DNA from 3 places in the Aminobacter sp. P9b genome. Region 2 is predicted to be linked to each of the others. Evidence: predicted binding sites of a transcription regulator. Region 2 holds the regulator's gene; each other region holds the start of a gene.

Region 1 (8,046 bases), 530 kb from region 2:
TTGGGCAGATAGGTCGTTGTATGGCCATGCTGCTCACGGATCGCCTTGCCGGCCTGGAAGCGCTCGCCAAATTTCTGCTTGAGGATGCCGAGAGCGGTGGCGATCCCTTCCTCGTTCCGCGCCATCGCCTTCAGGTCGCTCAAAGCCATGTTTTCCTCCGCGATTGGAACAGCATGCCGCCTTGCCGGCACCCTATGCTCGGGTAATCTGCCACCCTGTCCGGTTTGTCCAGCGCAACAGAAGACCAAAGGATTACGCCATGCCAGCCCCGTTCGTGTCACGCGTCATGGAGATTGAGAAAGGCTGGATCGACTATAATGGCCACCTCAACATGGCCTATTACAACGTCCTGTTCGATCGCTGCAGCGACGAGGCGCTCGATCTGCTCGGAATGGGGGCTGCTTACGTCCGCGACCGAAAGCTCACCATCTACACGGCGGAAGTCCACGTCTGCTATGTGCGGGAACTGCATCTCGAACACCGTGTCACCGCGAGCTTCCAGCTGCTCGACCATGACGACAAGCGACTGCGTGTCTACCAGGAGCTGCGCCACGTCGACGGCTGGCTGGCGGCGACCTCGGAATATCTCGCTTTGCATGTCGACATGACCGGCCCGAAGGTCGCGCCCTTCCCGGAGGACATCATGGCGAACCTTCAGGCAATGGGCGCCGCCCATGCCGCATTGCCGATGCCGGAACGCGCCGGCCGCTCGATCGGCATCAGGCGCAAGCCGGCATAGTGGCTGAAGGGCCACAGGCGATTAACCTTACCTGTTCATAACCTGCATCACAGCCACCGGTTCGTTGATCGGCTGCACCCTCACCCCGACAATCCCACGCAGCGAAGTTGAGTCGCGGCGGGCACCGGACGGCTTGAGGCAAGGCATGCAAACAGACATCGAAACGACAGCCAGCAAGCTTGCCTGCGACCCGCGCATCAGCGACTACGATTTCTGGCGTTCGCTGCGCAACATCAACAACGAAATCTTCGAGATCGCCAACAACAACGGGCCGATCCCGATCGAGATGCTGCGCTGGCGCGTCATCCTGCGCCAGGCCCGCTCCAAGCGCGGCGTGGCCTGAACCAGGCAGGCGCGCGTGAACGGCTCACGCCTGCCACAAGGCAGATCAGGCCAGCTTCTCCTTGAAGAAGGCAATTGTCCGGCCCCAGGCCAGGTCCGCCGCCTCCTTGTTGTAGCGCGCCTCGGACGTGTCGTTGTTGAAGGCGTGCTGGGCGCCGTCATAGACGTGAACCTCAAAATCCTTGCCAGCCTTCGTCAGCGCCGCCTTGTAGGCGTCGATGCCGGCGTTGATGCGCTCGTCCATCCCGGCATAATGCAAGAGCAGTGCCGCCTTGATGTTGGCGATTGCCGCCTCGTCCTTGGGCTGCGCGCCATAATAGGCGACGCCAGCGCCGAGGTCCGGCGCGTTGACGGCAAGCAGATTGACAGTGCCACCGCCCCAGCAAAAGCCGACCGCGCCGACCTTGCCGTTCCCGCTTTCGTGACCCTTCAGGAAAGCCACCGTCGCGACGCCGTTGGCCACCGTCTGCGCAGCATCCAATTGGCCGAACATCTCGCGCGCCTTTTCCTCGTCAGGCGGCGTGCCGCCGAGCGGCGACAGATAGTCGGGCGCCAGCGCGACGAAGCCTTCGAGCGCGATGTGCCGCGCCACGTCGCGGATATGCGGATTGAGGCCCCGGTTTTCGTGGATGACGATGATCGTCGGCAGCTTGCCCGCATTTTCCGCCGGTTGGACGAGATAGCCCTTCATCTCGCCGGCACCGCCGGGATAGGTGATCTCCTCGGCCTTGAGCCGCGTGTCGTCCTCGGCAACGATGGCCGCCCGCGCCTGGTTGGCCGAAAGCATCGGCGCAATCACCGCCGCCGCGGCAGCCGATCCGGTGAGCCTTGTCAGCGTCTCCATGAAATGGCGCCGGTCGAGCGTCAGATGGGTGTATTCGTCGTAGGCGTCGATCATCGCCTGGGTGATGGCAGGTCTGGTCATGGCTCGCTCCCTGTCTTCGACATCAGGCGGCGAGTTTAGCGTATGCAAATGTAGGTGGTGTCACGGTTGCGTGAATGGGCACCGCCGTGCAGTGGAGGTGCCCGGGCCTCGGGCGCAGCTAAGGCGCTGATCAATCCTGGCTTTCCATGAAGCGGATGCGGTTGCCGAACGGGTCGATCACCTCGCACTCCAGCCCCCAGTCCTGATGCTGCAGGCCCGGACGATTGTATTTGTAGTCCTTGGCGATCAGCCCCTTCTGGAATGCTTCTACACCCTGCATGTAGCAGACAGCGGTCGCACCGGGGCTGGCGTCGCCGGAATGCTCCGACAGGTGCAGCCTCAAGCCACCGCGCGACACCTGGCAGTAGAGCGGCGCGCCGGGATGGAAGCGATGCTCCCAGTCGACCTTGCAGTCGAGAAAGCCCTCGTAGAAGCCCCTCGCCTTATCCTCGTCGAAGATGCGGAAGATCGGCACCGGCTGGGTGAAGCTCACCGCACCGGTGGCAGGCTCTTCCACCTTCTCCAGCTTGCTCGACAGGATATTCCAATTGTCGACACCGAACTGCCGGGCGACGATTTCGAGCGCCTCGCTGTGGCTGACATCGAGGTTCTTTTGGGCAAGCGCCTCGCGCATGGCCTTCGCCATCGCCTTTGCATCACGATAGGTTCGCATGATCTTCCGATCCTCGGGTTCCGGTGAGCATGTCCATCAGTGCCCGCATTGCCGATGCTCTCACCATCCCTTGGGATCAGGTGACGGAAGCGTCCGATGTGTTCGCCATACCCCTTGTCGGGGCGCGGGCTGCCGGCCACATCCAGCCGTGTGGCAAGCTAGCCATGCCAGAGCATTCAGGTCAAGGCCGCCACTTTCCCCGCCTAAACCAGAACAAAACAGAGACGCGGCTGGCCTTTCCGCCCCGAATCACTACATTCGGGGCAAATGTCAGACTTTCCGGACGACATGCCGTTTTTCGACGAGCCCGGCGGAATGCCGCCCCGGCCCGGCAGCACACCTGCGCCGAGCGGTATTGCCGCGCGCGCCATGGCCGCCCGCCAGGCGCCCGCCGCAGCCGACTATCTCAAGGGCCTGAACCCCGAGCAGCGCCAAGCTGTCGAGACCACCGAAGGCCCGGTCCTGGTGCTCGCCGGCGCCGGCACTGGCAAGACGCGCGTGCTCACCACCCGCATCGCCCATATCGTCAGCCAGGGCCGCGCCTACCCCAGCCAGATCCTCGCCGTCACCTTCACCAACAAGGCCGCGCGCGAGATGAAGCAGCGCATCGGCCTGCTTGTCGGCGAAGCCGTCGAGGGCATGCCCTGGCTCGGCACCTTCCACTCCATCGGCGTCAAGATGCTGCGCCGCCATGCCGAACTGGCCGGCCTGCGCTCCGACTTCACCATCCTCGATACCGACGACGTCATCCGCCTCATCAAGCAGTTGATCCAGGCCGAAGGCCTCGACGACAAGCGCTGGCCGGCGCGCCAGTTCGCCATGATGATCGACGGCTGGAAGAACAAGGGGCTCGGCCCGGCCGAGATCCCCGAGGGCGATGCGCGCGCCTTCGCCAACGGCAAGGGCCGCGAACTCTACAAGGCCTATCAGGACCGGCTCCAGACGCTGAACGCCTGTGATTTCGGCGACCTTTTGTGCCACCCGATCCGCATCTTCCGCGCCTATCCTGACGTGTTGAAGGAATACCACAAGCGCTTCAAATACATCCTCGTCGACGAGTATCAGGACACCAACACCGCGCAATATATGTGGCTGCGCCTGCTCGCGCAGGAGACCGGCGCGCCGGGCCAGAAGAACGTCTGCTGCGTCGGCGACGACGACCAGTCGATCTATGGCTGGCGCGGGGCCGAGGTCGACAACATCCTGCGCTTCGACAAGGATTTTCCGGGTGCCGTCGTCATCCGGCTCGAGCGCAACTACCGCTCCACCGCCCATATCCTCGGTGCCGCTTCCCATCTCATCGCCCATAATGAGGGCCGCTTCGGCAAGACGCTGTTCACCGATCGCAACGATCCCGAAGACGGCAAGGTCAATGTCCACGCCGCCTGGGACTCCGAGGAGGAAGCCCGCGCCGTCGGCGAAACGATCGAGCAACTGCAGCGCCAGAAGCACAACCTCAACGACATGGCGATTCTCGTCCGCGCCTCGTTCCAGATGCGCGAGTTCGAAGACCGCTTCGTCACCCTTGGCGTCAACTACCGGGTCGTCGGCGGCCCGCGCTTTTACGAGCGCCAGGAAATCCGCGACGCCATGGCCTATTTCCGCGTCGTCGCCCAGGGCGCCGACGACCTCGCCTTCGAGCGTATCGTCAACATCCCCAAGCGCGGCCTTGGCGAAGCCGCCATCCGCCAGGTCCACGACACCGCCCGCGCCCTTGGCGTGCCGATGCTCGAAGCGGCGCGCAATCTGGCCGAAAGCGACGAGCTCAAGCCCAAGCCGCGTGCCGCCTTGCGCGAGGTCGCGGCCAATTTCGAGCGCTGGCAAAAGGCGCTCGACAACACGCCGCACAACGAACTCGCCGAGACCATCCTCGAAGAGAGCGGCTACACCGACATGTGGAAGAACGACCGCTCGGCCGAAGCGCCGGGACGGCTCGAAAACCTCAAAGAACTCATCCGCTCGATGGAGGAATACGAATCGCTGCGCTCGTTCCTCGAACATGTCGCGCTCGTCATGGATGCCGACAAGAACGAGGACCTCGACGCCGTCAACATCATGACGCTGCACTCGGCCAAGGGCCTGGAGTTCGAGACCGTGTTCCTGCCCGGCTGGGAGGAAGGCCTGTTCCCGCACCAGCGCGCGCTCGACGAGGGCGGCCGCTCGGGCTTGGAGGAAGAACGCCGCCTCGCTTATGTCGGCCTCACCCGCGCCAAGAAGAACCTGCATCTGTGGTTCGTCTCCAACCGCCGCATCCACGGCCTGTGGCAATCGACAATCCCCTCGCGGTTCCTCGACGAACTGCCCGAGGCGCATGTCGAGGTCGCCGACGCCGGCAATTCATACGGCGGCTACGGTGGCGGCGGCCGCAACCCCTACGGCGCCTCGCGGTTCGACGACGTCGGCCAGAAATCCTTCTCCAACACCTATGCCACGCCGGGTTGGCAGCGCGCGCAGCAGAACCGCACCGAAGCCACCGACCGTAACTGGGGCTCGCGCTCCGGTCATTCGGTCGAGCGCATCGGCTATGGCGAAACCGATTCAGGCTTTGGCGCCGGCCGCGGCTCGGTCAAGGGCCGTACCATCGAGGGCGAGCTGGTGGCCAAGTCCGTCGCGTCAGAACCGTCGCGCTTCAAGGTAGGGGACCGCGTGTTCCACCAAAAATTCGGCAACGGCAACATCTCGGCCATCGACGGCAACAAGCTGACCATCGACTTCGACAAGGCCGGACAGAAGAAGGTGCTGGACGGGTTTGTGAACGCGGTATGAGGCCTTCACCCCTCCACATACTTATGCAGGATCGAGTTGATCAGCGTCTGGTAGGGCATCCCCTCCTCCGCAGCCCGAGCCTTTAGCCGCGCGAGATCGCGCTCGGCCACCCGCCTACATCGTGGCCCCGGCCCGAACCGCTTGGCGGGCCCACATATCGGTTGCCGCTTGGTCGTCCTAGGCATAAAATTAGCAAGCGCTAACTTTTATCGCAGGGAGGCGAAGACGATGCGCCAATATATCGATTGCCGTGAATTCCCGAGCGAAATGAAGTGCACGGTGGCGATCGCCGCCGATACCGAGGACGAGCTGATCAACGCCGCCGTCCAGCACGCGGTAGCGGTCCATGGCGAAAAGGACACTCCGGGATTCCGTGCAGAAATCAAGAAGGTCATTCACAGCGGCACGGCACCGGCCTGAACATCGCCCGCACGTTCGCGCAAGGCGCACCCGGCTTGCTTCTCAGGCAGGAGGAACCTTACTGCCGGCGGGTCGGCGCGCTGCCGCCGCGCATCGCCTTCAGCCGCTCGGCAACGGATGCCGCCAGTTCGGCATAGCGGTCTTCCAGCTTTTCGGCGGCGACCAGCACTTCGGGCTCGAAATCATTGGCCTCGAGCACCTGCCGCAGCTTCTCGACGAATTCGGCCTGCTGCTCAAGCGCGGCAAACAGCTTCTTCACCTGGTCGCGGCTGATGTCGGGGTTGGCAAGCGTCGCGGGCACCTCACGCGCCATCTCCGCGCCGGTTTTGGCCTGCTCTTTCAGGATGTCCAACCAATCAGTCACGCCACAAAACCCAACCCGCTTCGATTTTGTTCCCCAGGCCGCCCAGCGTCAACCTTCCAGAAGCTGGACCGCGGCGCCACTTACGCTTTTGCCCTCGCTTTCGCGTCGTGCCGCTTGGCCGCTTCTTCGCATTTGCGTCTGATTTCCTCGACCTCGGTCTCGGTCAGGTGCTCGATACCGATGAAATAGTTCTGCGCCTTCCCGACGCGGATAAGCTCGTCGAGCTTGGCCTGCATCGCCGCGCCATCGCGGTTCTGCGTATTCTGGATCAGGAACACCATCAGGAACGTGATGATGGTCGTGCCGGTATTGATGACCAGCTGCCAGGTGTCGGAAAAGCCGAACACAGGCCCGGAGACCGCCCATGCGAGCACGATCAGGCAGCAGCCGAGAAAGGTCAGCGGCAGCCCGGCGGCATAAGCAACCCTGTTGGCAATCCTGGTGAACACCCTCTCGAACATCGCAGATCCCTTCGTCCGGCGAAGGAAAACACGCGACATCCACTCCCGGTTCCGTGCCGCTGTGACAGCGACGCCTCGGCATCAGCCCGTGGCCGCCTCCCAGCGGTCGAGAAACGCCTCGATGGGCAGGCTCTGCATGTCGGGAATGGCCTCGAACAGCCGCTCGGCCGGCCAGTCCCACCAGGCCAATGCTTCGATGCGGGCGGCGATTTCGGCGGGAAACCGCATCTTCAGCCGCCTGGCCGGCACGCCGACGAAGATCTCGAACGGCGCCACATCCTTCGTCACCACCGCATTCGCCCCCATCACCGCACCATTGCCGATCGTCACCCCGGGCATGATGACCGCGCCATGGCCGATCCACACGTCATGGCCGATGCTCACCGGCTTTGCCCTGCGGCGCTCGCGAAAATCGCCGTCGACGCCGAGATAGCGGAAATACTCGTTGGGGCGGTAGCTCACCTTGTGGGTGGTCAGCCGCTCCATCGGATGTTCGAGCGCGTTGATGCGGGTGTTGGCCGCGATCGAGCAGAACTTGCCGATGGTGGTGTAGATCGCCTCGGCGTGGCGCTCGAAATAGGAGTAGTCGCCGACGACGACCTCGCGCAGCACGACACGTTCGCCGACAGCGACATGACGGCCGAGCCGGCAGCCTTTCAGCTCTGATGTCGGGTGGATGCGCGGTTCGTCGTCTTTGAAGCGAAGGTCTGCTGGTGTGTCCATGACGCGGATTTACGCCCGCGCCACCTCGCCCGCAAGTTATTGCGGCTTGCCCTTGGTCCAGACGACCTCCTGGCCGTAAAGCGGCACCGTCGTCATCGACATCTTGGCCGAGCCGTCCTGCACCTGGCGCGAATGCGCGAGATAGATCAGCGTCTCGTTCCTCTTGTCGTAGATGCGGTTCACCACCTGCTCCTTCCAGATCAGGCTGATGCCCTGCTTGAACACCTCTTCGCCTTCCTCGCCCAGATCGATCTCGCCGATGGTGATCGGCCCGGTCTGGCGGCAGGAAATCGCCGAATCGGAGGGGTTCTCAAACCAGTTGCCCTTCTGCAGCCGGTCGATCACGCCGCGGTCGAAATAGGAGACGTGGCAGGTGATGCCCTCTACCTCGGGGTCTTTGATCGCCTCGACGATGATGTCGTTGCCGAGCCAGTCGACGCCGACTTCGCCCACCTGCTGGGCAAAGGCTGGAGCCGCGGCCCCGAGCGTGAGGGCAAGGACGGAAAAGGCAAGCCGCATCGAAACCTCCTGGAATGGTGTCCGCCCACACTTGGGTCGGCGGCCAGCGCGTTGCAAGCCGCATCATGATGCATCCTGCTCTCGAAATGGTGTCTCGTGGACGAATGAGGGCGT
Region 2 (8,046 bases):
GTGATGCTGACGGCGGTGCTGTTCGACAGGGCCTCCTTGACCATGCGCAATCTGGCGATCTCGGCCATCGTGGTCATCGTCATCTCGCCGCACGAGGTGGTCGGCCCGAGCTTCCAGATGTCGTTTGCCGCGACTGCAGCACTTGTCGGCGCCTATGCCTGGTGGTCCGATCGGCGTGAGCAGCAAGCTCAACCGGCCATCCAGCGGTCGATGCCCTCAAAGCTGTGGCGCTGGTTGGCTACGATGGCGGTCGGGCTTGCCGCGACCTCGGTGATCGCAGGTCTTGCCACTGCTGTCTTCGGCGCCTGGCATTTCCAGCGCGTCTCGCCGCTCAGTCTTGTCGCCAATCTGGCAGTGATGCCGATCGTCTCGGTACTGGTCATGCCGTTTGCCGTGCTTGCCGGCCTCTTCATGCCGTTCCGCCTCGATGGCATCTTCCTCGATACGATGGGTGCCGGCCTGACGGCCATGATCGCGCTGGCCAAATGGTTTTCCGAGCACTCGCCTGTCGACGCGGTCGGGCTGGTGTCGACGCATTCGGTCGTCCTTGTCACGGTGGCGCTGATCATCGCATCGATGGCCACGACCTGGCTGCGCGTTGCCGCTCTGCCGCTTGCGGCTCTCGCCCTGCTGGCATTGATGAATGCGGAAGCGCCGGACGTGCTGGTCTCGGAGGACGCGCGCCTGATGGGCGTACCGGTTGGTGCAGGCAGGCTTGCAGTCAATCGTGCTCGGCCAAACCAGTTCACAATCGACAATTGGAAACGTGCCTTGGTGACCGAGGACGTGGTCGGCCCCACGCGCCTGGGGCCGGCGAACCAGAGCAAGCGGAACAATGCGACCAGCCCAGGCGTCGCAAGCCCTTCCGGCAGTGGCACTGCCTTTTCCTGCGCCGACGGCTTGTGTCTCGTCGAGCACCCCTCGGGCGTGCAGGTTGCTCATGCAGAAAGCGCGGTAGCCGCCAGGCGCGCCTGTGCCACCGCTGACCTTCTTGTCGTCAACGACGCCACTGCAGTCAACGTGTGTACGCACTCAGCTGCGATCGTTCTCACCAGCCGTGAATTGGCACGCTTGGGAAGTGCGGCGATATTCCTGACGCCTGGCGGGGGAGGCGTTCCTCAGCAGGTCGACATCCGCCACGCTGTGGCCACGCCATACCGGCCCTGGCATGCGCAACGAGAATTCTCCCGCGAGGCGAGGGGACTGCCGCCCTATCGGCGGGAAAGTAAACGTCAGGGCGCACCGGAGCCGGCAACGCCAGCTCAGTAGGTCGCGCGCAATGCGCTCCCGACATGCATGCAAGGATCAGTAGCGGCGGATCAGCCCGACGAGCTTACCCTGCACCTTGACCCGGTCAGGCCCGAAGATACGGGTTTCATAGGCCGGATTGGCGGCTTCCAGGGCGATCGAGGCGCCCTTGCGGCGGAAGCGCTTGAGGGTTGCTTCCTCGTCATCGACCAATGCGACGATGATCTCGCCGGGATTGGCGGTATTGGAACTGCGGATGACGACCGTGTCGCCGTCGAAGATGCCGGCCTCGATCATCGAATCGCCCTTGACCTCGAGCGCATAATGCTCGCCGCCCATGATCATATCCGGCGGCACCGAAATCGAATGAGTCTTGTGCTGGATCGCGTCGATCGGCACACCGGCGGCGATGCGCCCCATGACCGGTATGGTGACCGCCGCGCCGACGTCGTCGTCATTGCCGTGCGAGAACGATCGCGATGGCTCCGGTTTACGGCCAAGGCTGCCCTCGATGACGCTCGGCGAGAACTTTCGTGCCGCGTTGAGGCCGGGCGCGATCGAATCGGGCAGGCGCAGCACTTCAAGCGCACGTGCCCGGTTGGGCAGGCGGCGGATGAAACCACGCTCCTCGAGCGCCGTGATCAGCCGATGGATGCCGGATTTGGAGGCGAGGTCCAACGCCTCCTTCATTTCGTCGAAGGATGGCGGGATGCCTGCTTCCTTCAGCCGCTCGTGAATGAACAGCAGAAGCTCGTGTTGTTTGCGCGTCAGCATGGCCACCCCTGAGGAATCAAAAGAAAAACAAACCCGGAACAAACGCTATCTGTTCCAGTTGTGTTCTGCAACTGTTTATATTTCCTGAAGGGGCCGACGCCGGCGGCGAAGCCCTGCGTAGCGTGCAGGCTGAATTTTCCGTATTGCTGGAACGGCCTTTGGGCTCGGAGGGCGGTCAGGGCGCCGCGACGACGCCCGCCAGAATTGCTTGTCGAAGACGGGGAGCAGTTGCTCCCCGTCTTCTGTTTAGAATGAGGCCTGGAGGCGCAGGAACCCGCTCACAGAGCCGTCGCCGGCATCGTCCAGATTGTCCGCATAGACGAGTTCGGGAGTGACGACGAAGTTCTCAACCAGAGTGTAGGCCACATTGGCGACCGCCACGAGATTGCTGTCGTCGTCGTAGGCGAGTTGTGCGTTGAAGCGTGTCTTTTCGCCAAATTTGGCCGAACCGCCGCCCCAGACGGCCCAGGAACCGCCCCAGTTGCCGTAGTAGTTGCGGGTGTCTGCCTCCGACTTGTAGCCGACCATGCCAAACAGCGAAATGGTGTCCGTCACATCGACGTCGACCCGCGCCTTGCCTGCCCACACATCGTTGCGGCTGTCATAGGCGGCAACCGTGGCGACCTTGCCCCAGCCCTGGGTGAACGAGCCGCCGGCGACGACGTTCGGGACGTAATCTTCGACAGCGTTCGTTCCGGACCCCGTTTCGAGAGCGATCGTGGCGGCGAACCCGAGTGGGCCGGTATAGGTGTAGGAAATCTGCTGGGTGCGGAAAGGACCGAAGCCCAGCAACCAATCGTTGATGACGTCTCCAGCGTAGTCGGTGAACGTCGAGAAAACCGAATCCGTCATGCCTGCCCTGAAGCCGCCAAGCTCGAGATAGGCATGGTTGATGTACATGGCACTGCCAGTTCCGGAAATATCTTCGTAATTCCAGATTGCGCCGCCCCTGTCGTAGTCGAAGTTGACCTGCATATAGGCCCGCAGAGTGCCGAACTCGGTCTGCGAACGGGCGTCGGTCTGCAGAGCAGCACGCGCGCGCTTGTAGTAGGTGTCGCCGTTTCCATCGCCATCGACATCGGAACCGAGAAGCTCGCCGACACCGATGTCATAACGGACATAGCCCGAGACACGCAGGCAGGTCTCGGTGCCGGGCAAGTAGAAGAAGCCCGGACCATAGACATCGCAAACGCGCACATATTCGGCCTGTTCCGGGTCTGCCACAGCGACAGCGTCGGCAGCATATGCCTGGCCTTGCAATAGAGTCGGGACCGCGACGGTGGCAAGCAGCAAAGATCTAATCATTTCGTCCTCTCAATTCTGTTGGCAAGTCGCATGCAAGCGACCGAAATGATCAGGAAGGCACCTGCTTTACGTCGAGCCGATGCCAACTTTAAATATCTGTAAGAAATACATCCCGTTGTTTTGACGTCATTCATGTGTTGCAGTTTTGTCGCAATTCTCCGGTGGGAAAGCCCAAGGAACCTGGTTCTTGTTTCGATGCGACTGTCAAAAGAGCAGACTGAAACCGGTGTCGGACCGTCAAGGCCCGTGGCGAATCTGAAAGGTTCGATTCGAATGCAATGCCGTTGCGATGCCAAGCTCAGTTGTTTGGACGGTTATCCTGCGACAATACAATTTTGTAAAGTTAGGAACAGGTCTGCTCAAAATTAGTATTGCAATATCTCTTTGTTCAGGCAGATACCTGCTGCTCGTTCAAACAGCGTGAATAATTATCCGCCCGTGTGACTGACCTCCACGGGCGGAGATTTTTCTTCTGTATTATGCTTGCGAGAATTTTATCTCGACCACGAGGCCAGGCGCGTTGTCGGCCAGCGAAATCGAGGCGTCGTGGAAATCGGATATCGCCTTCACGAGGCTGAGACCCAAGCCGGTTCCCTCGGTCGTTCTGCTTTTCTCGAGCCGATAGAAGCGCTTGAACACCTTGTGTCGCTCTTCCGCTGGAATTCCCGGACCGGTGTCCGCAATCAGGATGGAGCAGGAGCGGTGGCCATAGCTGACGCCGAGCCGTATCGAGGCTCCTTCATGGGTGTGCCTAATGGCATTTACCACCAGGTTGACGCACATCTGCCTCAGTAGATCGCGATCGGCGCTGATTGCAAACCTGCTGGCTCGATCTTCAGGCTCCAGATTCATGGAGCGCCCGGCATCCTCGGCTATTGGCTGATAGATTTCGTATATGTCCTTTATGATCTCGTATGGATCCAGGCTGACGAACCTCGATGTCCGCGCACCGGATGAAATATGCGAAATTCGAAGGAGAGCCTCGAAGGTATTGGCAATCTGCGTGACTTCGTCCATTGCCGTTGCAATATGCGTCTCGGCCGACGCCTGATCGGGGCTATCCAAAGCGGCTTCAAGCAAAAGCAGCAGCCGACCAATCGGGGTCTTTAGATCGTGCGCGATGTCGGTCGTAACCTGCTTCATCGCAGCAATGCTCGACTCCAATTGCACCAGCGTGGAGTTGATCTCGCGTGCCAGTGTGTCGATGTCGTCATTTTGCGGGGAGACCGGCAGACGCGTTGTGAGTTCTCCCGCTCCGAAGGCCTTCATCGTGTCTGACAAAGCAGCAATGCGACGACGCGTTCGAAATGCAAGCACTGCGCCGCTTCCCAGGCCCAGGGCAAGGACTATCGCTGTTGCGCAGCCAAAGCTGAAGAGAGCGATCTTTCTCAGCCGGTAGGTGTCGTCGTAGCTCAAGCCGGCGACAAGATTGTAGCCGTCGCCCAGTTCTTCGCGAAACAGCCGGTAGTTTGCGAGTGACTCGTTGTGATAGGTCGGCGTCCGCGTAGACAAGCCCAACGGGACGTCGGCAAAGCCCGCGTTTCCAGCGAGCACATCGCCGTCTTTCGACAGGAGCGTGTAGACACTGTGTTCTGCAGTAAGCGTCAAGCCATGGCTGGCGATCATCGCCGTGGCGCCGGAAAGGCCTCTGGCTTCATAGGCCATCGATATTTCTTGGAAACGCTCCCGGACGCTCGAGTCGAGCCGTTCGTAGAGATAGGCCGAGATCATATTGTATGAAGTAATGTTTGCTCCGATCAGTGAGAGCAAAAATATTGTTATGTACAGTGCTGCTATGCGGATTGAAGTGCTCCGCGTTATACTAGCGCGGGCCATGCATGCTGTATCCGGTGTTTCGGATCGTGTGCAGGAGCTGTACTTCGAATGGTTTGTCGATTTTCGCCCGCAGGCGGCTGATGTGAGTTTCCACGACCGTGCTCAGCGGATCGAAATTGAAGTTCCATATGCGCTCGAGCAACATTGTCTTGGTGAGCACACGTCCCTCATTGCGCATCAGCAGTTCAAGCAGCGCGAACTCCCTCGGCAGGAGTTCGATCGTCGTCTCGCCTCGCTTTGCCAGCCTGCGAAAGAGATCGAGATCGAGATCGGCTACCTTGAGCTTGGACTTCTCCTGGGTGATCGGCGGCCGTCGTCCCAGTGCATTGACCCGGGCGAGGAGTTCCGAAAAGGCAAAAGGCTTTGCCAGATAGTCGTCTGCCCCCGCGTCCAGACCTTCAACCCGGTCGTCGACACCGCTCATGGACGTCAGAAAGATGATCGGCGTCTTTGTGCCGGCTGCGCGCAGTCCACGGACGAGGGACAGGCCGTCTAGGCCAGGTAGCATACGATCGACGATCGCCACGTCATAAACTTCGCGTACACCGAGTGACAACGCATCGCGCCCATCATTGAGAACATCTGCGGTATGTCCAGATGATATCAGTCCATTTGATATATATTTGCTTGTACGGTCATCATCTTCAACAAGAAGTATCCTCATTTTTCTTCTTCCATGTAGCCATTGTGGTTTTCTCACTAACGGCTCATTCCAATCGACAGAAAGTGGAAAATTGTTTTCTAACTGTGTTGAAACAATAATGATAATCCAGTGTCTTTGATGAAATATACTTCTATAATTATTTTTGTTTTTATAGTGATTTTGGTGCAAATCGGATGTCGTAGCGACGTCGTGCTTCACGCCCTACTGTGTTGGTTTCGTGACTTTCATTTGTCGATTCGGAGCTTGGCCATAACGACTTGGTGATGGCTTCGTGAGGGTGAGGGGAAACGTGTGCTCCCTCACCGCAGGGCGGTGAGGGAGCATCAGATGCAATTCTGGCAGCAGGGCCCGCTTAGTATAGACCACGGCTCTCGCGCTCGCGGGTCGTCATCCCGAACCACCAGTTCGGCCGGACAACTTCGGCGGTTCCGTAGCGGCTGTTGGTCTTTACCAGCTTGCCGTCCTCGCGAACCCGATAGGAAATATCCGGGTTCGACACAGACGTTGCAGCTTCTCCCGGCGTCCCGTGACCCTGGAGAAGCCGGTCCAACGTGGACCTTTCCTGCGTAAATCCACTGTTGGCAAAGCTGGAGGAGGACATTGCTGCAAGGATAACCAGAGCGTAGCCAAGTGTTGTTTTCATTTGTTTTCCTTTCTATTCCAACGAATGGAGCCAGACTCAGTGGAACCACTCGATGGAACAGGGATATCTGCCCATCTTGGCAGCCTGTTTTCTGAGGACTTACATTTTTGTGATTCTTCCGACGCCAAAGGCATTCAGCCTGCGTCGCAGCTTTGGGTGCGCCTGATCTGGCGTTCGCCGTAGCCCAGGCAGGCCTGCTGCCTGCAAGCATGGCTACAAGCGTTGCCCTTTTGGTGCGGTGGCCGGATGCGCCGCCGCCCGTCATGCGCGATCCTCATTCGGCGACGCATTACGCTGGCGAAAGTCAAATGGACATTAGAATTCATGTCCGTGTGCAAAGCGCGTCTTTGTAAATAAACATTACAAAAATGTATAAATTTAATTGTTGAGGCCTTTTGCGAATACGCTTAGCTATGTCAATAGAGTTTTGGACAAAGAGTATATATTATCGATGCTTCTAGAAGTAAGTATTGTTGGTGGTTGCAGCATATACTTTAAGGCTCAAAACAATATCTGGCTAAATTGAACCTCCTGCCGCGGTCGACGGTGAATCGCCTTCCGCTTGCTGCCCCTGGACCTAGTCTCGAGGAACCTGATGAAATTCTTGGCCTTAGCGGCTGCGGCCGCCTTCCTTTCCGCCTGTTCTGCGTATCCCGACATCGAGCCGGGATACGCGCCAGCAGATGCCGATGCACCGCTGGGGTCGGCGCGTTACATGTCGGTTTTTGCCGGTTCGGCGAATTATGTTCCGGTAAAACCCAGGCCGTGGGCCGAGATCAACGAGCGTGTCGCGCCAAAGCCTGAGGTGCAGTGATGCCGTTCATGTCATTGCCCGGCAGCGCCCTCGGTTGCGCTTCTTCCTTCCGACGCCTGGCTTCGGTCAGCGTCATCGCGCTTTCGCTTGCCGGTTGCGCCACGTTCACTCCAGACGCAGGCATGGCGCCGGTGTCGACAGAGGTCTCTTCGGCGCTTGGTGCGAAGACGGTCAAGATCGCTTCGAAGGCTGATGCTGCCAAGGCCGCCAAGGATGTGAAGGCCATATTGTCCAAGCCTCTTACGGCCGACAGCGCCGTCCAACTGGCGCTCTACAACAATCGGGGCCTGCAGGCCGAATACAACGCGCTGGGCATTTCCGAGGCGTCGTTCGTAGAGGCAAGCCTGCTGCCCAACCCGGTGGTGTCGGTTGGTCAGACACTTGCCGAAGGCGATCTGCAGATCGAGCGGCGTGTTGCGGCAAGCATTCTTTCGCTGCTGACCCTGCCCGCGCGGCGCGATGCGGCCGAGCGCGAATTCCAGGCCGCCCGATATCGCGCCATGGCGGCGACGTTCAAGCTCGCAGCCGACACGCGCAAAGCCTATTACGAGGCTGTGGCGGCAAAGCAGCACGTCGGCTTCCTCGAGCAAGCTCGCGGCTCTGCAGACGCTGCCGCAGACCTTACACGCAGTCTTGGGGAAACGGGCGCGGCCACCAAGCTCGACCAGGCGAGGGCCAGCGCTTTTTATGCCGAGGTTTCCAATCGGCTGGCCGCCGCCAGACTGCAAGCGGCGACCGCGCGCGAGGAACTGACCCGTGAGA
Region 3 (8,046 bases), 560 kb from region 2:
GGTGGCTTCGAGCCTGAAATGGTCGGGCGGTTATGTCTGGGCCTGCAAGAACTATGACGGCGACGTGCAGTCCGATACGGTCGCGCAGGGCTTCGGCTCGCTCGGCCTTATGACCTCGGTGCTGATGACACCGGACGGCAAGACGGTGGAAGCGGAAGCCGCCCACGGCACCGTGACCCGCCACTATCGCCAGCACCAGAAGGGCGAGGAAACCTCGACCAACTCGATCGCCTCGATCTTCGCCTGGACCCGTGGCCTGGCGCACCGTGCCAAGCTCGACGACAACGCCGAACTTAAGAAGTTCGCCGAGACGCTGGAGCGCGTCTGCATCCAGACCGTCGAAAGCGGCTACATGACCAAGGACCTGTCGCTGCTGATCGGTCCGGACCAGCCCTGGCTGTCGACCACCGGTTTCCTCGACAAGATTGACGAGAACCTGCAGAAGGCCGTGGGCTGATCTGCTCGCGGTTCTGAAACAAGAAAGGCCCCGGAACGATCCGGGGCCTTTCTTGTTGGCGGAGGAGGCGCGCGTTCATGCCAACGGCAAATGAATGTCGGTCAGAAGTTCGGCCGGCGGCACGTCGCGCGGGTTGTTGACGTATTCCTCGAACATCACCGTGTCGCGCAACTCACGGCCCGATTTGGGCAGCCACTCGGCATAGAGCCACTGGTAGGCCTTGTGCATCTCGGCATAAGGACCCTTGTGGCGCAGCACGGCATAGTCACCGCCGTCGACCGTCCGGCGTTCGAGCGGCGCCTCCGCAGGCGTTGTGGCATCGGCTGTGACGCAGGCATAGGAACGCAGCTTGTCGGCCGCGACGATGTCGGGATCGTCGAGATAGACACCGATCATGCGCATTTCGGGCCGGGCGCGGCCCCGGGCATAGAGCGTGCCGAACAGTTCCTCGAACGCCTTGCCGATCTGCATGTAGGAGCCGGTGTGAGCGACACCGACCAGATGCACCTCGGGGATCTTGCGAATTGCCACATCGAACATATGGGGAGCCTTTCCGTTTGATTGCGGGTCAAAGAGCGTGTGGCTTCCCTGTTTCCGGTAGCGCGCCGGCGGCATGCCGTAGGCGGCCTTGAAGATGCGGTTGAACGACTGGACATTGGGATAGCCAGACCGCTTTGCAATTTCACCGACAGGCAGATCGCTACCGACGATGTCGCCGGCGGCACGGTGCAGCCGCAGTCTCTTGACCGTGGCGGCAAGCGTTTCGCCGTAGATGGCGCGATAGATCCGATGCCAGTGATAGCTCGACAGGCAGGCGATCTCGGCAAGGCGCTCCATATCCAGCTCCTCGTCGAGGTGCGCGTAGATATGGTTCGATACCCTTTTCAGGCGGTCTTCATAGACCGCCCATGCCGTCTCACCGTTCACGCCTAGCCTCATGCAAATCGATCGGCTGGAAAAAACCATAGATGGATTTGACAAATCCTGCTGACTTGCGACGGCGCGGCTGCAACAAAAAAGGCCCGCCGAAGCGGGCCTTTTTCATATCTTCTTTCGGCGGGCGGTCAGGCAGCGGCCATTGCCGCCTTGACCGCGGCAATCGCATCGGCTGCCTTGGTGGCGTCGGGGCCGCCGGCCTGGGCCATGTCGGCACGGCCGCCGCCACCCTGGCCGCCAAGGGCCGCGGAGGCGACGCGCACCAGCTCGACCGCGCTGAAACGCTTGGTCAGGTCGTCGGTGACCGCGACAACGACGCTTGCCTTGCCGTCGTCGCCCGCACCGACGAACACCACCACGCCCGAACCGAGCGAGGCCTTGCCGGAATCGGCCAGCGGCTTGAGGTCCTTCGGCGATACGCCCGACACCACCTTGCCGAGGAAATTGACGCCGGCGACGGTCTCGCCTTCATCGGCGGCACCACCACCGTTGGAGCCGCCGAGGGCCAGCTTCTTGCGCGCCTCGGTAAGTTCGCGCTCCAGCTTCTTGCGTTCCTCGACAAGTGCTTCGACCCGCGCCAGCACGTCGGCGGGCGCAACCTTGAGCGATGCTGCAACAGCCTTCAGACGGCGATCCTGCTCGTCGAGATGGCGGCGGGCGGCTTCGCCGGTGAGTGCTTCGATGCGGCGGACGCCGGCAGCCACCGCGCTGTCGGAGACGATGCGCACGAGGCCTATGTCGCCGGTGGCGGACACATGCGTGCCGCCGCAGAGCTCGACCGAATAGGGCCGGTTGGCCTTGGCGCCGTGCAGGCCGGTGCCCATCGAGACCACACGAACCTCGTCGCCGTACTTCTCGCCGAACAGCGCCATCGCGCCCTCGGCGATGGCGTCGTCGACACTCATCAGGCGGGTCGTAACCGGGCTGTTCTGGACAACGATCTCGTTCGACATGCGCTCGACCTGTTCGAGCTCTTCCGCCGAAATCGGCTTGTTGTGCGAGATGTCGAAGCGCAGGCGCTCGGGCGCGACCAGCGATCCCTTCTGCGCCACATGGGTGCCAAGCACCTCGCGCAGGGCCTCGTGGATGAGGTGGGTTGCCGAGTGGTTCGAGCGCAGGCGCGTGCGGCGCGCATGGTCAACCTTCAGCTCGACGACAGCACCTGTCTTGAGCTTGCCGCTGGTCACCTTGCCGTAATGGACGAAGAGGCCGTCCGCCTTCTTCTGCGTGTCGGTCACCTCAATGACGAAACCTTCGCCCGACATCGTGCCGGTGTCGCCCATCTGGCCGCCAGATTCGCCATAGAAGGGCGTCTGGTTGACGATGATGGCGACGGTGTCCCCTGCCGCGGCATTTGCGACTTCGGCGCCGTCCTTGATGAGCGTCAGGACCACGCCTTCGGCCTGCTCTGTCTCGTAGCCGAGGAACTCGGTGGCGCCATTCCTGTCCTTGACGCCGAACCAGACCGTCTCGGTCGCAGCTTCGCCGGAACCGGCCCAATTGGCACGGGCCTCGGCCTTCTGGCGGGCCATGGCCGCGTTGAAAGCTTCGAGGTCGACCGAAATGTGGCGTTGGCGCAACGCGTCCTGGGTCAGGTCGAGCGGGAAGCCGTAGGTGTCGTAGAGCTTGAATGCGGTCTCGCCGTCGAGCATGTCACCGGAGCCGAGTGTCTCGGTGGCGTCAGCCAGCAAGCCGAGGCCGCGCGCCAGCGTCTTGCGGAAGCGGGTTTCCTCGAGCTTCAGAGTCTCGGTGATGAGCGCTTCGCCGCGTCCGAGCTCGGGATAGGCCTGGGCCATCTCGCGCACCAGCGCCGGCACCAGCTTCCACATCAGCGGTTCGTTGGCGCCGAGCAATTGCGCATGGCGCATGGCGCGGCGCATGATGCGGCGGAGCACATAGCCGCGTCCTTCGTTCGACGGCAGCACGCCGTCGGCCACGAGGAAGCAGGATGAGCGCAGGTGATCCGCGATCACGCGGTAGGAGCCGACATTGCTTGCATCCGGCCCACGACCGATCGCCGAAGACGCCGCGTCGATGAGATGGCGGAACAGATCGGTCTCAAATACGGTCTCGACGCCCTGCAGAATCGAGGCCATGCGCTCTAGGCCCATGCCGGTGTCGATGGATGGCCGCGGCAGGTCGATGCGCTCCTCCTTCGTCACCTGCTCGTATTGCATGAAGACGAGGTTCCAGAATTCGAGGAAACGGTCGCCATCCTCCTCGGGGCTGCCGGGAGGTCCGCCCCAGATGTGGTCGCCGCGATCGATGAATATCTCGGAGCACGGTCCGCAAGGACCGGTATCGCCCATGGCCCAGAAATTGTCCGACGTGGCGATGCGGATGATGCGGTCATCGGAGAAGCCGGCGATCTTCTTCCAGTAGCCGGCCGCCTCGTCGTCGGTGTGGTAGACGGTGACGAGCAGCTTGTCCTTGTTCAGCCCGTATTCCTTGGTGATCAGATTCCAGGCGAGCTCGATGGCGCGCTCCTTGAAATAGTCGCCAAACGAGAAATTGCCGAGCATTTCGAAGAAGGTGAGATGGCGGGCGGTGTAGCCGACATTGTCGAGATCGTTGTGCTTGCCGCCGGCGCGTACGCTCTTCTGGGCGGTCGCGGCACGCGAATAGGAACGCGTCTCGAGGCCCGTGAAGACGTTCTTGAACTGCACCATACCGGCATTGGTGAACATCAAGGTCGGGTCGTTGCGCGGCACGAGCGGACTTGAGGCCACCACCTCGTGCCCGTTCTTTTTGAAGTAGTCGAGAAATGTCGACCGGATCTCGTTCACGCCACTCATATTGCCGCCTTTGATCGCCGCCCTGGACAGATGCTTCCCACCCTTGCAGGCGGAAATTGGAACTGGCCTTTTAGCGGCCCACCTTAACACTGTCCAGAAACCCCGGACCGGCAAAAGCCCGCAATTCCGCCGCCCGGATGGTCAAAGCCGGCTGCACAAGCGCAAACCGCCGGCACGATGGCCAGCGGTCGCATGGATTGACTGTCCTTGGACCTTATCGATCCAGCCCTGGGCGCTGTTACATCGCCCCGGCTTCGTCCTCGCCGTCATCTTCTTCGCGTGAGCCGTTCTCGAGGAACTTCTCGGCGATCAGCCCGGCATTCTGCCTGAGCAGCTGTTCGATTTCGCGCGCCGCGTCGGGATTGTTGCGCAGGAATAGCTTGGCGTTCTCACGTCCCTGCCCCAGACGCTGCGAATTGTAGGAGAACCAGGCGCCCGATTTCTCGACAACACCCGCCTTGACGCCGAGATCGACGAGTTCGCCGGTCTTGGAAACGCCCTCGCCGTACATGATGTCGAACTCGACCTGCTTGAAGGGCGGCGCCAGCTTGTTCTTGACCACCTTGACGCGGGTCTGGTTGCCGACGACCTCGTCGCGGTCCTTGACCGAGCCGATGCGGCGGATGTCGAGGCGGACCGAGGCATAGAACTTGAGCGCGTTGCCGCCGGTCGTCGTTTCGGGCGAACCGTACATGACGCCGATCTTCATGCGGATCTGATTGATGAAGATGACCATGGTGTTGGAGCGCGAGATCGAAGCGGTCAGCTTGCGCAGCGCCTGGCTCATCAGGCGGGCCTGCAGGCCGGGCAAAGACTCGCCCATCTCGCCTTCGATTTCGGCGCGCGGCGTCAATGCCGCCACCGAGTCGACGACCAGCACGTCGATGGCGCCGGAGCGCACCAGCGTGTCGCAGATTTCCAGCGCCTGCTCGCCGGTGTCGGGCTGCGAGATCAGCAGGTTTTCCAGATCGACGCCAAGCTTGCGGGCATAGACCGGATCGAGCGCGTGCTCGGCATCGACAAAAGCGCAGATGCCGCCCTTTTTCTGGGCTTCAGCAACGGTGTGGAGAGCAAGCGTCGTCTTGCCCGAGCTTTCTGGACCATAGATTTCAACGATGCGTCCGCGCGGCAGGCCGCCGACACCGAGCGCGATGTCGAGACCGAGCGAGCCGGTGGAGACTGTAGCAATCTCGACAACCTGCTCATTGGCACCGAGACGCATGATCGAGCCCTTGCCGAAGGCGCGTTCGATCTGCGACAGCGCCGCGTCCAGAGCCTTGGATTTGTCCACCGAATTTTCCTCTACAAGCCGCAATGAATTCTGAGCCATGATACATCACCCCGTAGTCGTCAATGAAGGCCGGACTGTCCGATGCCGATATAAATTTGTACCGGTTTTGTTCACATTTGGCAAGAGCGGCCAACATATTGAAATAAAATGACATTTCTTGCCATGTTCTTTTTTTGTTTTCAAACTGTGTATAATCATATGCCGCATGGGCCAAATAGCCCGTTGCCCGGCAAAACCCGTCTTGGCGAATCGCGGGCGGTTGCCGCCTCTCGCATGGAACACTAAGTTCGCCGCGTTAAACGCCCACCGGACAGCCAAGCATGAAGTCACCCAGAATCCTCGCCATCGGCGGCGCCCATGTCGACCGTCGCGGGCGGATGTCCGCTCCCTTCGTGCCGGGGGCCTCGATCCCCGGGGCGATGAGCGAGGAGGTCGGCGGCGGAGCCTTCAACGCGCTGCGCGGTGCGGTCCGGCGGGGAGCGGCTGGTTCGTTGATGTCGGTGCGGGGCGGCGATGCCGCCGGCGAGGCGGTGGCAGCGGAAATCGGGGCCAATGGCATCTCGGACCTGTCGTCGGTCTTTCTCGACCGCGCGACGCCGAGCTACACGGCATTGCTCGACCGTAACGGCGATGTCGTAGCCGCGCTTGCCGACATGGGACTGTACGAACTGGCCTTCCCCAAGCAGATGCGGCGCGCCAAGGTGCTGGAGGCGATCGCCGCCACCGATGCCGTGCTCTGCGACGCCAACCTGCCAGAGGCGGCACTTTGGCGCCTGGCGGAAGCAGCCGGCGCGGTGCCGCTGTTTGCCATCGCCATATCGCCGGCAAAGGCGGTGCGGATGGTGCCAATCCTCGACAGGCTGTCGTGCCTGTTCATGAACCGGCGCGAGGCGGCGGTGCTTGCGGGAACCGATGCGGACGCCGACGCGACCGAGATCGTGGAAGGGCTGCGCGCCGCGGGCCTCGGGCGCGGCGTCGTCACTGCCGGCGGCAGCGCGGTCTTTGCCTATGACGCCGAAGGGCTTTCGATGATCGCCCCGCCGGCACCGCGCCAGGTCGTCGACGTCACCGGCGCCGGTGACGCGCTGGCGGGTACGACTACGGTCGCCTTGCTGCGCGGCGAAGGGCTGGCAAGCGCATTGAGACAAGGCATCGCCGCCGCCATACTGGCGATCGAGAGCCCATCTGCCGTACCGGAACTCGGCCAAGCAGCCTTCGACGAGGTGCTGGCCCTTGTGCCGCAAGCCCGGGAAATGGCATGACGCGGACCAAGGAGATCACCATGACGCCAGAAACCGCCCGCCCCTTCATCGATATCCACGCCCCCGTTGCAGCCGCGCTCGCCGCAGGCAAGGCGGTCGTGGCGCTCGAAAGCACCATCATCACCCATGGCATGCCCTATCCCGACAACAGCGCGATGGCGGCGAATGTAGAGAAGATCATCACCGACGAAGGTGCGGTGCCGGCAACCATCGCGGTGGTCAACGGCCGCATCAAGATCGGCCTGTCCGACGGCGAGCGCGAGTCGTTGGCGATGACCGGCGGCGCCATGAAGCTGTCGCGCGCCGACATGGCCTATGCGGTCGCCGAAGGCCGGACCGGTGGCACGACGGTGGCAGCGACGATGATTGCGGCGCATCTCGTCGGCATCAAGGTGTTCGCCACCGGCGGCATCGGCGGCGTGCACAAGGGCGCCGAAAAGAGCTTTGACATCTCCGCCGACCTCGACGAGTTGGCGCGCACGCCCGTCATCGTGGTCTCGGCCGGCGCCAAGGCCATCCTCGACATCGAAAAGACACTGGAAGTGCTGGAGACGCGCGGCGTGCCGGTTGTCGCCTATGGCTCCGACATCGTGCCGGCGTTCTGGTCGCGCAAGTCGCCCTATGCGGCGCCACTGAGGCTCGACGCGGCGGAAAAGATCGCCCGCCTATACCAGACGCGCGAAGCACTTGGCCTCGATGGTGGCCTGCTGGTCGCAAATCCCGTGCCCGAGAGCGACGAGATCCCGACCGAAAGGATGGCCGGCTATATCGAGGCCGCGCAAAAGGCGGCCGAGGCCCAGAACATCTCGGGCAAGGCGGTGACGCCGTTCCTGCTGGCCAAGATCCTGGAGCTGACCCACGGCGCCAGCCTCAAGACCAATATCGCGCTGGTGGAAAACAACGCGCGGCTTGCGGCCAAGATCGCGATTTCGCTGGGCCGCTGAAAGTCCGATGGCCAGTACCACGCCTCTATCTAATTAGTATTAGCTAATATAAAAACCGCGACAGCCGTCGTAGAATTGGTCGACCCGCAGAGGCGGGTCGACTGATGGGGGGCGCGATGCCTTTCGGTCCCCACGCTTGCAGGCAGCGGAATCCGCCGCGATGGCGGAGCCAGAGATGCGCTTTGCTGGTAATCGCCACTGTCGCCGGCACACCGCAGTCGGGCGCGCATCAAACAGCCTCGGGCTGGACCTACCCACCGGCCTGCTGCCAGGGCGATGCCGTCGACGGCGACTGCCAGAGCATACCGGGAAGCGCCGTTCTGGAACGCGGCGGCGGCTGGACGGTCGTCCTCGATCCCGG

The links. The regulator LexA, encoded in region 2, represses DNA repair genes until DNA is damaged. The targets are predictions, from matches to a motif close to TGTTCNNNNTGTGTTCNG.
Region 1: a site for LexA is predicted at 2,889-2,906, ahead of WHT83_RS19750 (ATP-dependent helicase). Genes of this name have one in related genera too.
Region 3: a site for LexA is predicted at 5,643-5,660, ahead of recA (recombinase RecA). Genes of this name have one in related genera too.

Annotation. Positions count from the first base shown of each region.
Region 1 covers NZ_CP150082.1:3,996,747-4,004,792, forward strand. Annotated here, with positions in the region: gene WHT83_RS19725 (FAD-binding oxidoreductase) at 1-149, opposite strand, end outside; gene WHT83_RS19730 (thioesterase family protein) at 260-739, shown strand; gene WHT83_RS19735 (hypothetical protein) at 885-1,082, shown strand; gene WHT83_RS19740 (dienelactone hydrolase family protein) at 1,128-2,006, opposite strand; gene WHT83_RS19745 (glyoxalase superfamily protein) at 2,137-2,679, opposite strand; gene WHT83_RS19750 (ATP-dependent helicase) at 2,947-5,445, shown strand; gene WHT83_RS19755 (DUF1059 domain-containing protein) at 5,674-5,865, shown strand; gene WHT83_RS19760 (hypothetical protein) at 5,924-6,229, opposite strand; gene WHT83_RS19765 (low affinity iron permease family protein) at 6,310-6,690, opposite strand; gene WHT83_RS19770 (DapH/DapD/GlmU-related protein) at 6,772-7,413, opposite strand; gene WHT83_RS19775 (CreA family protein) at 7,450-7,932, opposite strand.
Region 2 covers NZ_CP150082.1:3,470,169-3,478,214, reverse strand. Annotated here, with positions in the region: gene WHT83_RS17110 (ComEC/Rec2 family competence protein) at 1-1,269, shown strand, start outside; gene lexA (transcriptional repressor LexA) at 1,306-2,022, opposite strand; gene WHT83_RS17100 (porin) at 2,269-3,327, opposite strand; gene WHT83_RS17095 (HAMP domain-containing sensor histidine kinase) at 3,805-4,992, opposite strand; gene WHT83_RS17090 (response regulator) at 5,150-5,827, opposite strand; gene WHT83_RS17085 (hypothetical protein) at 6,180-6,470, opposite strand; gene WHT83_RS17080 (hypothetical protein) at 7,066-7,284, shown strand; gene WHT83_RS17075 (TolC family protein) at 7,284-8,046, shown strand, end outside.
Region 3 covers NZ_CP150082.1:2,914,384-2,922,429, reverse strand. Annotated here, with positions in the region: gene WHT83_RS14320 (NADP-dependent isocitrate dehydrogenase) at 1-457, shown strand, start outside; gene WHT83_RS14315 (GyrI-like domain-containing protein) at 533-1,384, opposite strand; gene alaS (alanine--tRNA ligase) at 1,522-4,188, opposite strand; gene recA (recombinase RecA) at 4,427-5,518, opposite strand; gene WHT83_RS14300 (carbohydrate kinase family protein) at 5,800-6,741, shown strand; gene WHT83_RS14295 (pseudouridine-5'-phosphate glycosidase) at 6,762-7,685, shown strand; gene WHT83_RS14290 (hypothetical protein) at 7,868-8,046, shown strand, end outside.